Regions from separate parts of the Paraburkholderia sp. GAS333 genome, predicted to be linked through region 1. Evidence: predicted binding sites of a transcription regulator. Region 1 holds the regulator's gene; the other holds the start of a gene.
The links. Region 1 encodes LexA, which represses DNA repair genes until DNA is damaged. Its sites were predicted from a motif close to ACTGTATNNNNATACAGT; they were not measured.
Positions count from the first base shown of each region.

Region 2: a site for LexA is predicted at 1,799-1,816, ahead of imuA (translesion DNA synthesis-associated protein ImuA). Genes of this name have one in related genera too.

Region 1 is NZ_JBNDKS010000001.1:1,688,834-1,693,124, forward strand. Features, by position in the region: gene cysT (sulfate ABC transporter permease subunit CysT) at 1-613, opposite strand, end outside; gene ABH945_RS07515 (sulfate ABC transporter substrate-binding protein) at 779-1,816, opposite strand; gene lexA (transcriptional repressor LexA) at 2,130-2,780, shown strand; gene ABH945_RS07525 (hypothetical protein) at 2,878-3,228, shown strand; gene ABH945_RS07530 (DUF2939 domain-containing protein) at 3,477-4,109, shown strand; gene ABH945_RS07535 (universal stress protein) at 4,289-4,291, opposite strand, start outside.
Region 2 is NZ_JBNDKS010000003.1:603,588-607,878, forward strand. Features, by position in the region: gene ABH945_RS18445 (DUF421 domain-containing protein) at 46-546, opposite strand; gene ABH945_RS18450 (ParB-like protein) at 584-1,246, opposite strand; gene ABH945_RS18455 (hypothetical protein) at 1,328-1,579, opposite strand; gene imuA (translesion DNA synthesis-associated protein ImuA) at 1,830-2,537, shown strand; gene ABH945_RS18465 (Y-family DNA polymerase) at 2,467-3,936, shown strand; gene ABH945_RS18470 (error-prone DNA polymerase) at 3,943-4,291, shown strand, end outside.

The DNA.
Region 1 (4,291 bases):
GCGCGAAACCCGTCAACAAAGCCGGGAAAACGGCGGGCAACACCACCCGGCGAAACGTCAGCCAGCGCGTCGCGCCCAGGCACGCGGCGGCCTCTTCCTGTTCGCGCTCGAACTCTTCGAGCACCGGCTGCACCGTACGAACGACGAACGGCAAGCCGATGAAGGTCAGCGCAACCAGCACGCCCGCGGGCGTAAACGCAATCTTGATGCCGAGCGGTTCGAGAAACTGCCCGATCCAGCCGTTGCCCGAATAGACCGCCGCCAGCGAAATACCGGCCACGGAAGTAGGCAGCGCGAACGGCAGATCGACCACGGCATCGACAATGCGCTTGAACGGGAAGGTGTAACGCACCAGCACCCACGCGACCAGAAAGCCGAACACGGCGTTGATCAGCGCGCCGCCGAGCGCGGAAAAAAACGTCAGCCGGTACGACGCGAGCACGCGTGGCGAAGTAACCGCGCGCACGAACTGGCTCCAGTCGAGCGTGGCGGTTTTCAGGAAGGTCGCCGCAAGCGGAATCAGCACCACGAGGCTCAGATAAGCCACCGTGATGCCGAGAGTCAGGCCAAAGCCGGGCAACGCGCTCGGCTTCCGGAAGGTGAACGTCGTCATGCTGGATACTCTTTCAGGTTGATGCTTGTGTTTTCGAACACTGGCTTCGCTCGACGCTTGCGGCCACCGTACGCCGGTTAGCCAAAAGCGCGCCCACTGGGCGCGCTCGGAAGTGGCGCGTTGCCGCGCCGCTTTTTGCCTCTGCCTCGACAGGCATCGGCGGAATTACTGAGGCTGGTAGATCGAATCGAACACGCCGCCATCGGCAAAGTGCGTTTTCTGCGCATTGGTCCAGCCGCCGAACGAATCGTCCACCGTGTACAGCTTCAGCTTCGGAAACTTGGCGGTCAGCTCGGCCGGCACCTTGTTCGAACGAGGACGGTAGAAGTTCTTCGCCGCGATCTCCTGACCTTCCTCGCTATACAGGAAGTTCAGATAAGCCTCGGCGAGCTTGCGCGTGCCGTGCCTGTCGACCACCTTGTCCACCACTGCCACCGGCGGCTCGGCCAGAATACTGACCGACGGCACGACGATTTCAAACTTGTCCGGACCGAATTCCTTCAACGACAGGAACGCTTCGTTTTCCCACGCGATCAGCACGTCGCCGATACCGCGCTGCACGAAGCTGGTGGTCGCGCCACGCGCGCCCGAATCCAGCACGCCGGCATTCTTGTAGAGCTTGCCGACGAATTCCTTCGCCTTCTGGTCGTTGCCGCCCGGCTGATGTTCGGCATACGCCCATGCTGCGAGGTAGTTCCAGCGCGCGCCGCCCGAGGTCTTCGGATTCGGCGTGACGATCGACACACCCGGCTTGATCAGATCGTCCCAGTCCTTGATGTGCTTCGGGTTGCCCTTACGCACCAGGAACACGATGGTCGACGTGTACGGCGACGCGTTGTCCGGCAGGCGCTTCTGCCAGCCCTTGTCGACGATGCCCTTGTTGGCGAGCGCATCGATGTCATAAGCCAGCGCAAGCGTGACGACGTCGGCCTGCAGGCCGTCGAGCACCGAGCGAGCCTGCGCACCCGAGCCGCCGTGCGACTGCTTGAAGGTGATGGTCTCGCCGGTCTTCGCCTTCCATTCCTTGCCGAATGCCTGATTGACGTCCTGATACAGCTCGCGCGTCGGATCGTAGGAAACGTTCAGCAGCGTCGTGTCGGCATGCGCCTGCGTGATTCCGCCGACGACGCTCGCCGCGCCGAACGCAAGCGCCGCGATCAGTTGCTTCGTTTTACCCGCCAGTCCCGTGTTCCGATGGTTCATGCCAACTTTCTCCGCGTGTGGTCCGCTGAAAACAGCGTGTGATGTTGTTTTGCGTCGCGGTCACGTGCACATGAGCGCCAACTCGGAGGCCAGTCTATCGAAGGGCTTTCATCATTAAAAATAATGTTTATTCATTCTTTAATACGTAAAAGTGGTAACGACAGCGGGATAAGGCGTTGCGGCACGAAAACGGGTGTTTCAGCGTCCTATGTCGACGCTGGAGCGGCCCCGTTCGTGACGAACTTAAAGTAAAGCTTGAAATGCGCCGAATACTGTATAAAAATACAGCTACCTGTTCATACATACAGTGGCCATGACAAAACTCACCGCACGACAGCAGCAGGTTTTCGATCTGATCCGCCGGGCGATCGAACGCTCCGGTTTTCCGCCCACCCGCGCGGAAATCGCCGCCGAGCTGGGCTTCAGCTCAGCCAATTCGGCAGAAGAGCATCTGCGCGCGCTTGCTCGCAAGGGCGTGATCGAACTCGCGGCCGGCGCATCGCGCGGCATCCGCCTGTTGCCCGGTCCGGACGACGCACCGCATCAGTTCACCCTGCCGCATCCGAGCATCATGCAGCTGTCGCTGCCGCTCATCGGCCGCGTGGCTGCCGGTAGTCCGATCCTCGCGCAGGAACATATTTCGCAGCATTTCGCATGCGACCCGGCGCTGTTCTCGAGCAAGCCCGACTACCTGCTGAAGGTGCGCGGGCTGTCCATGCGCGACGCAGGCATCTTCGACGGCGACCTGCTTGCGGTGCAAAAGAAGAGCGAGGCCAAAGACGGCCAGATCATCATCGCGCGACTCGGCGACGACGTTACGGTCAAGCGCCTGAAGCGCCGACCGAACGGCCTCGAGCTGATCGCGGAAAACCCCGATTACGAAAACATCTTCGTCGAGACCGGCAGTGCGGAATTCGCGCTGGAAGGAATCGCCGTTGGGTTGATTCGTCCTGGCGAGTTCTAAGCGCCCGCGCTTAGTTCGTGCACGCGTCACCGTTGTTTCGCTTGCGCCGGTTCGCCTAACCAACGCTGCATCATTGCTGCATCGCCTGGAGAGACTCATGGAACGCCTTGCCCGCCTGCTGCCTTTTCGCCAGTTCGGTCGTCTGCGCCATCTGCGCAAGCTTGTGCCTTGCTCAAGTTCGTCATTTGAGGCGCCGGTGGCGAGCACTCCATCGCTGTTCGACTCATCGGAAAGCGCATCCAGCTTGCCCTCGTCGTTGCCGGCTTTTGCTCGCGTGTCGTTGAATTCAAGCCTGAATATGACGGAGCCTGCACGGCGCGCGCCGGTGCGTGTTTATCACGGGCCGTCGCGGCTCATCATGGTCGGCACGGTCGACGCGGTATGCCGGATGATCGATCACTGCATTGCAGAAGAAGCGAATGTTCATGGTGTGGTGTTCGAGGGGTAAGCGGAGCGCGTGCGGGTTTTCCGTGCGAACCGTGAACCAGCCTTGAGTTAGCAAGCGGCTTTGTAAGACGGCTGTCTTACGCAGTTATGCATGTGATTGCGCCACGCGATCACACCGCACATCGCACATAACCAGCCAATTGCTGCATGTGCTTTTCGGGGCTGCCACTCAGATATTTGCATAGAATGGGATTGTTCTTGCGGGGCAGTGGTCCACATTGACATCCAACCTGATCGGAGTTCCATTCGATGACAGTTCCCACACGCATGAAGGGCAGCGAGGGTAGCGCAACCCGCCCGCTGATCATCACGTTGATCGTGATCGTGGTGATCGCCGCGCTGGGATTCGCCTACGCATCACCGTATATCGCGCTGAGAAACCTCAAACGTGCAGCCGATGCGCGTGACGCGCAAACCGTCAATCAATACGTCGATTTTCCCGCTCTACGCGACAGCCTGAAGCAGCAGATAACGGGCATGCTGACACGTCGGCTGGACGCCGATGCCGACAGCAAAATGGCCACCATCGGCGCAATGATCGGCGTCACGTTGATCGGACCGCTGGTGGATTCCTATGCGACACCGGACGGCGTCGCGGCATTGCTGAATGGCATGCCGCCGCGTGGCAATCCGGGCGAGCGGCCACCCGCGCCGCCTGATGCCAGCAATGCACCCGCAGCAGATGCGGCAACCTCCGCTCCGACTGGAGACACAGCCAGCGCTACGCAACCGCCAGCGCGGGAGACTACGGCAGGTTATCGCGGCATCAACGAGTTTGTCGTGACTTACCGACGTGGCGAAGGTGACGCAAATTATTCGGCAATTTTTCAGCGCGAAGGTTTGTTCACCTGGAAGCTCACGGCGATCAATCTGAACGAGTGATCCGCTGGCCTGAAACTCACGCCAGCCTCCGTTTTATTGTCAGGGACGTGCGCGGTTAGCGCATGTCGACGCCATCAACCGCGTCGACATGCTTCAACGTTGCACGGAACATCGCAGCCGCATCAGACGGTTTCGCCTTTTATCAAAGCGAAACCGTCACGCCGCCCCTTTCCCAGACATCA
Region 2 (4,291 bases), on a different contig from region 1:
GAATAGCTATGGGCTTAAGTCCGAGCGACGAATCTCGCGGCCTTTTCATCTGTCAGCGATTGGCTTCCGAATAATGCTAATTTCACCATTGCGCTCAAGAATCGCGGCATGCACTTTATCGAGCGCTTCTGTGCCGAGTTCCTTCCTCACGGTTTCGAGGATGTCAGTTCGCGAGACCAGCGCAGCCAGCATTTGTTGTTTGTCGAAACTTCCATCGCGGAATAGCTCTCGCTCGACACCTCCAACAAACACTTCCAGCGTATGTGACCGGACGCACGCCCAAGCCAAAGCTCGATGCATGAGTACGATGACAAGGGACGCTACAAATGTCGGCAATGCAGGGGATGCGCCGACGATTGCGCGACTCATCGTTGCTCCGAGCAGAATGGCGACAACGTAGTCGAAAGGTGAACGTTGTCCAAATGAACGGCGCCCGGAAATACGAATGAAAATAAGTGCCGTGAAAAATGTCCCTGCGGCGCGTGCTCCCATCTGAAACGAAGAGAGGTCCTTTCCTTCTCCGAACAGCGCGATAAGTGCATCCACGATTGCCTTCCTGTTTTTTTTCGAGAGCTTAGCGAAGTCAATGTCCAATACTCGGACTCGAACGATTCCTCTCAGTTTCTGAGCCTGCATTTCTCCGCGACTTGCAACCTGGGACGCCGCCTACGAATCCAGGTAATCCCGCTGCAGCTTTGCTTTTCGCCAGCTTGACCGCACGTCGCTGCACGGACAAAAACTCGTCTTCAGTATCCGGAATTGGTAGTCGCGTACGGAAGAAATCGGCCCATCTGAATTCCTCCAGCGGGACGGTAGTTTTCTCATAGCCACCAGCATCGCGCACCGATGCCGCGAGGCTGCGAAATACATCGTCCTCCAGCTCCCATATGTGCAAGGGCATGTCCTCAAAACTTTGCCGCTGCCCTGTGGCGTTATATGGATAGGTCCAGCGATTGTTGTCCATCGACAGCCAGAAATCTTGATATGACAGACTCGACAAATCGGCCACCAAGACAGCAGGCATCATTTTTATCCCAGCGCGCCGCAGGGCAGTCGCTACATGATGATGGTCAATCGCGAACGGCACCCCGCCGGAGCCAAGGACTAGCGGTACCGGTTTTTCGGCGATGGCCATTTTCAGGTCCTGACCAGACAGCGACTTATAGAACTGGGTCTTTTGGAGTATTTCGCGAAGACCGTGCGTGAATTGCGTCGGGCGAATGTCCTTGATGGCGACTGTTTTCATTTTTCCTCCCTGCAAGCAACCGTGATGTCGTTCGCCGCGACTTCGGCGTTGTTTTTCCACAGGTTGACGCGACAGCAAGTTTTATTTTGCGCTAGGAATTGGCGTTTGCTCAACTCTGCTTGACGCCGAATCGACGCGCCGGGTCTCAACCCCGACCATTTTCAACGTTGCATCAATCATGTTCAGCTCTAGGCCGAAGTCAAGCGGCCATTCTTCGCCGTCGCATTTGACGGTCATACCGTTGTGCATCGAAATAAGGGAACGAGCTTTGTACAACGCATCGACAAGCTTCGTTTCCCGTTCTGCTTCCCGAACCCATTCATCGGCTCTCATGATTCAGCCCCTTCAAATGACGTAGGTCATATGTTCCGTCCGGTCGAATGCCTAATATCTCGCCCGGCTCCGAATTTTCGCCCGCGACCAACGGGTGCGCATGACACTGTCGGCGATTTGCCAACCATTCCTGACCCGTTTGCCCAGCAGAAAACTCTTACATATCCGCGCCAAGAGTTTAAAAGTGTCAGTTCACTCTCGTGGATTTGCGTGTACGATACTGTATAAATATACAGTACCTTGATGCCACGTGACTAGCGCAGCCGCCACCGCCGAAGAGATTCATCCGTCGCTATGGCGAGCGTCCCAGCTCGCGCGTGGCCGCGGCCGCGTTGTCGAAACGGGCTACGCGGCGCTATCCGCAGAGCTTCCCGGCGGAGGCTGGCCCGTCGGCGCGCTTATCGATTTGCTGGTCCAGCAACCCGGCGTGGGAGAGCTAAGGCTTTTGCGCCCAGCACTGAGTGCGAGTGCGAATCGGCCTGTTGCTTTCGTACAGCCGCCCCACACGCCAAGCGGACTCGGATTGAGCTACATCGGACTTCCCATCGAGCAGGTCCTGCGGGTCAAAGCGCAGAAGACAGCCGATGCGCTCTGGTCGGCCGAGCAGATTCTGCGCGCAGGTAGCTGCGGCGCACTCATTTTCTGGACGCAGTACGCGCAAGCCTCATCGCTTCGCCGGCTGCATCTGGCGGCGCAATCATCCGAGACCCTGTTTGTGATGGTCAGACCACTGGCCGCCGCGCAGGATTCATCGCCCGCGCTATTGCGGCTCGCTTTGAGACCATCAGCGGACGGTCTGACCGTCGACATTGTGAAACGACGAGGGCCCTCTCGCGCAGAGCCTCTGTCGATTCCCCTTCAGCCAACTCCTGTTCTGCTTTCCCAACATGCGCGTCTTTCTCGCCGTCCACTTGCCGAAGTTGCCGCTCGAGGTCTTCCGACCGAAGTGGTCACCTGAGCCGCCGCATGGGAGTGCTGTCCTTGAGAAAGACAAGGTTGTCATCGCTGACAACGCGGCTCGCGCTGCAGGAGTACGCCTCGGAATGAAGCGCGGCGGTGTGTTGACGCTATCGCCAGAAACCGAGATGCACGAACGCGACGCGGGCAAGGAGGACACCGCGCAACGGGAAGTCGGAGTTGCACTGATGCGCTTCTCACCGGAGGTTGCCTTGCTCGCTGAAGCGACCGTCGTAGTCGAAGTCGGCGCCAGCTTGCGGCTCTTTGGCGGGCTGCTTGCGCTGTGTCGCGAAGCGAAGGCTGTACTCAGGACACTCGGGCTAACTGCTCGCATTAGCGCAGCGCCCACCGGTCAGGGCGGATGGCTGCTTGCCAAGTCTGGCAATCGTCGTGTACTCAAACTGGCATCGCTCGAGCAACGCCTGTCCTCCCTCCCAATGATGGCGGTTCCCGAAGTGCGGCCGTTCGGTGAGTGGTTCTCAGGGCTCGGCTGCGAGACCGTCGCCGACATAAGGCGCCTGCCCCGCGCCGGCTTGCAGAAACGATGTGGTGAACACCTGCTCGACTCGCTGGACCGTGCGTTCGGAACCGCGCCCGAACTGTTCGAGTGGCTTGAATTGCCACCCAATTTTTCGGTGCGCATCGAATTGCCAGACCGCATCGAGCATGCGGACGGTGCCGTGTGTGCTGCACATCGGCTCATAGTTCAACTGTGCGGCTGGCTGTGCGCCAAGCAGTTGGCTGTTACCGGCATCAGGCTGCTCCTAGAGCATGAGCGTGGCCGCGACGCCATCGCGCCGACGGCCATCGACATCGCATTGGGCGAGCCTACGTGGAAAGAGGAACATCTTGTCAGGTTGCTCAAGGAGCGGCTCCACCGCATTGAGCTTACTGCGCCCGTCATCGCATTGCGGCTCGACGCATCCCGGGTGGAGTCCGCGGCGCCAGCTTCAGACACGCTCTTCCCGGAGCCCGGCGGCTCCAAGGAAGACCACGCAAGGCTTCTTGAGCTTCTCGTCGCGCGGCTGGGCGAAGAGAATGTTCTTCGGGCCGCACCGAGTGCCGACCATCGCCCTGAGATTGCGAACCGCTGGCTCCCGGTAGCGCAAAAGTCAAAGCAGGACGCACTTCCGCTGGGCCTTCCGAGGCCGACGTGGATGCTGGACAACCCCGTTAGGCTGTTGATGCGTCAGCATCGTCCCTTCTATGGTTCTCCGTTGCGGATGGTTTCCCCGGGCGAGCGCATCGAAGCCGGCTGGTTTGATGGTGAACTGGTGACGCGTGATTACTTCGTTGCGCAGGCGCACGACCAGAGCTGCTACTGGATATACCGCGAGCGCGTTAGCAGCCGCGATGCCGAGGAAGAGCAGCGCTGGTTCCTGCACGGACTGTTCGGCTGATGCGTCATGGACACTACATTCAATGTCCTGCCGGCGTATGCCGAGCTTTTCTGCCTCTCGAATTTCAGCTTCCTGCATGGAGCGTCCCATGCCGAGGAACTGTCTGAGCGTGCCGCACAACTGGGTTACTCAGCGCTCGCGGTCACCGACGAATGTTCGCTCGCAGGCGTCGTCCGCGCCCACGTCGCCGCGAAGAAAGTCGGGTTGCCGTTTATCGTCGGCTCGTACTTCCGGCTGGTCAATGCCGACGGCTCCCCCGCGTTCGGGCTGATTCTGCTGGCGAAGAATCGGGAAGGCTACGGCAACCTGTCTGAGCTGGTTACGCTCGCCCGTACGCGCGCGCCGAAAGGGGAAT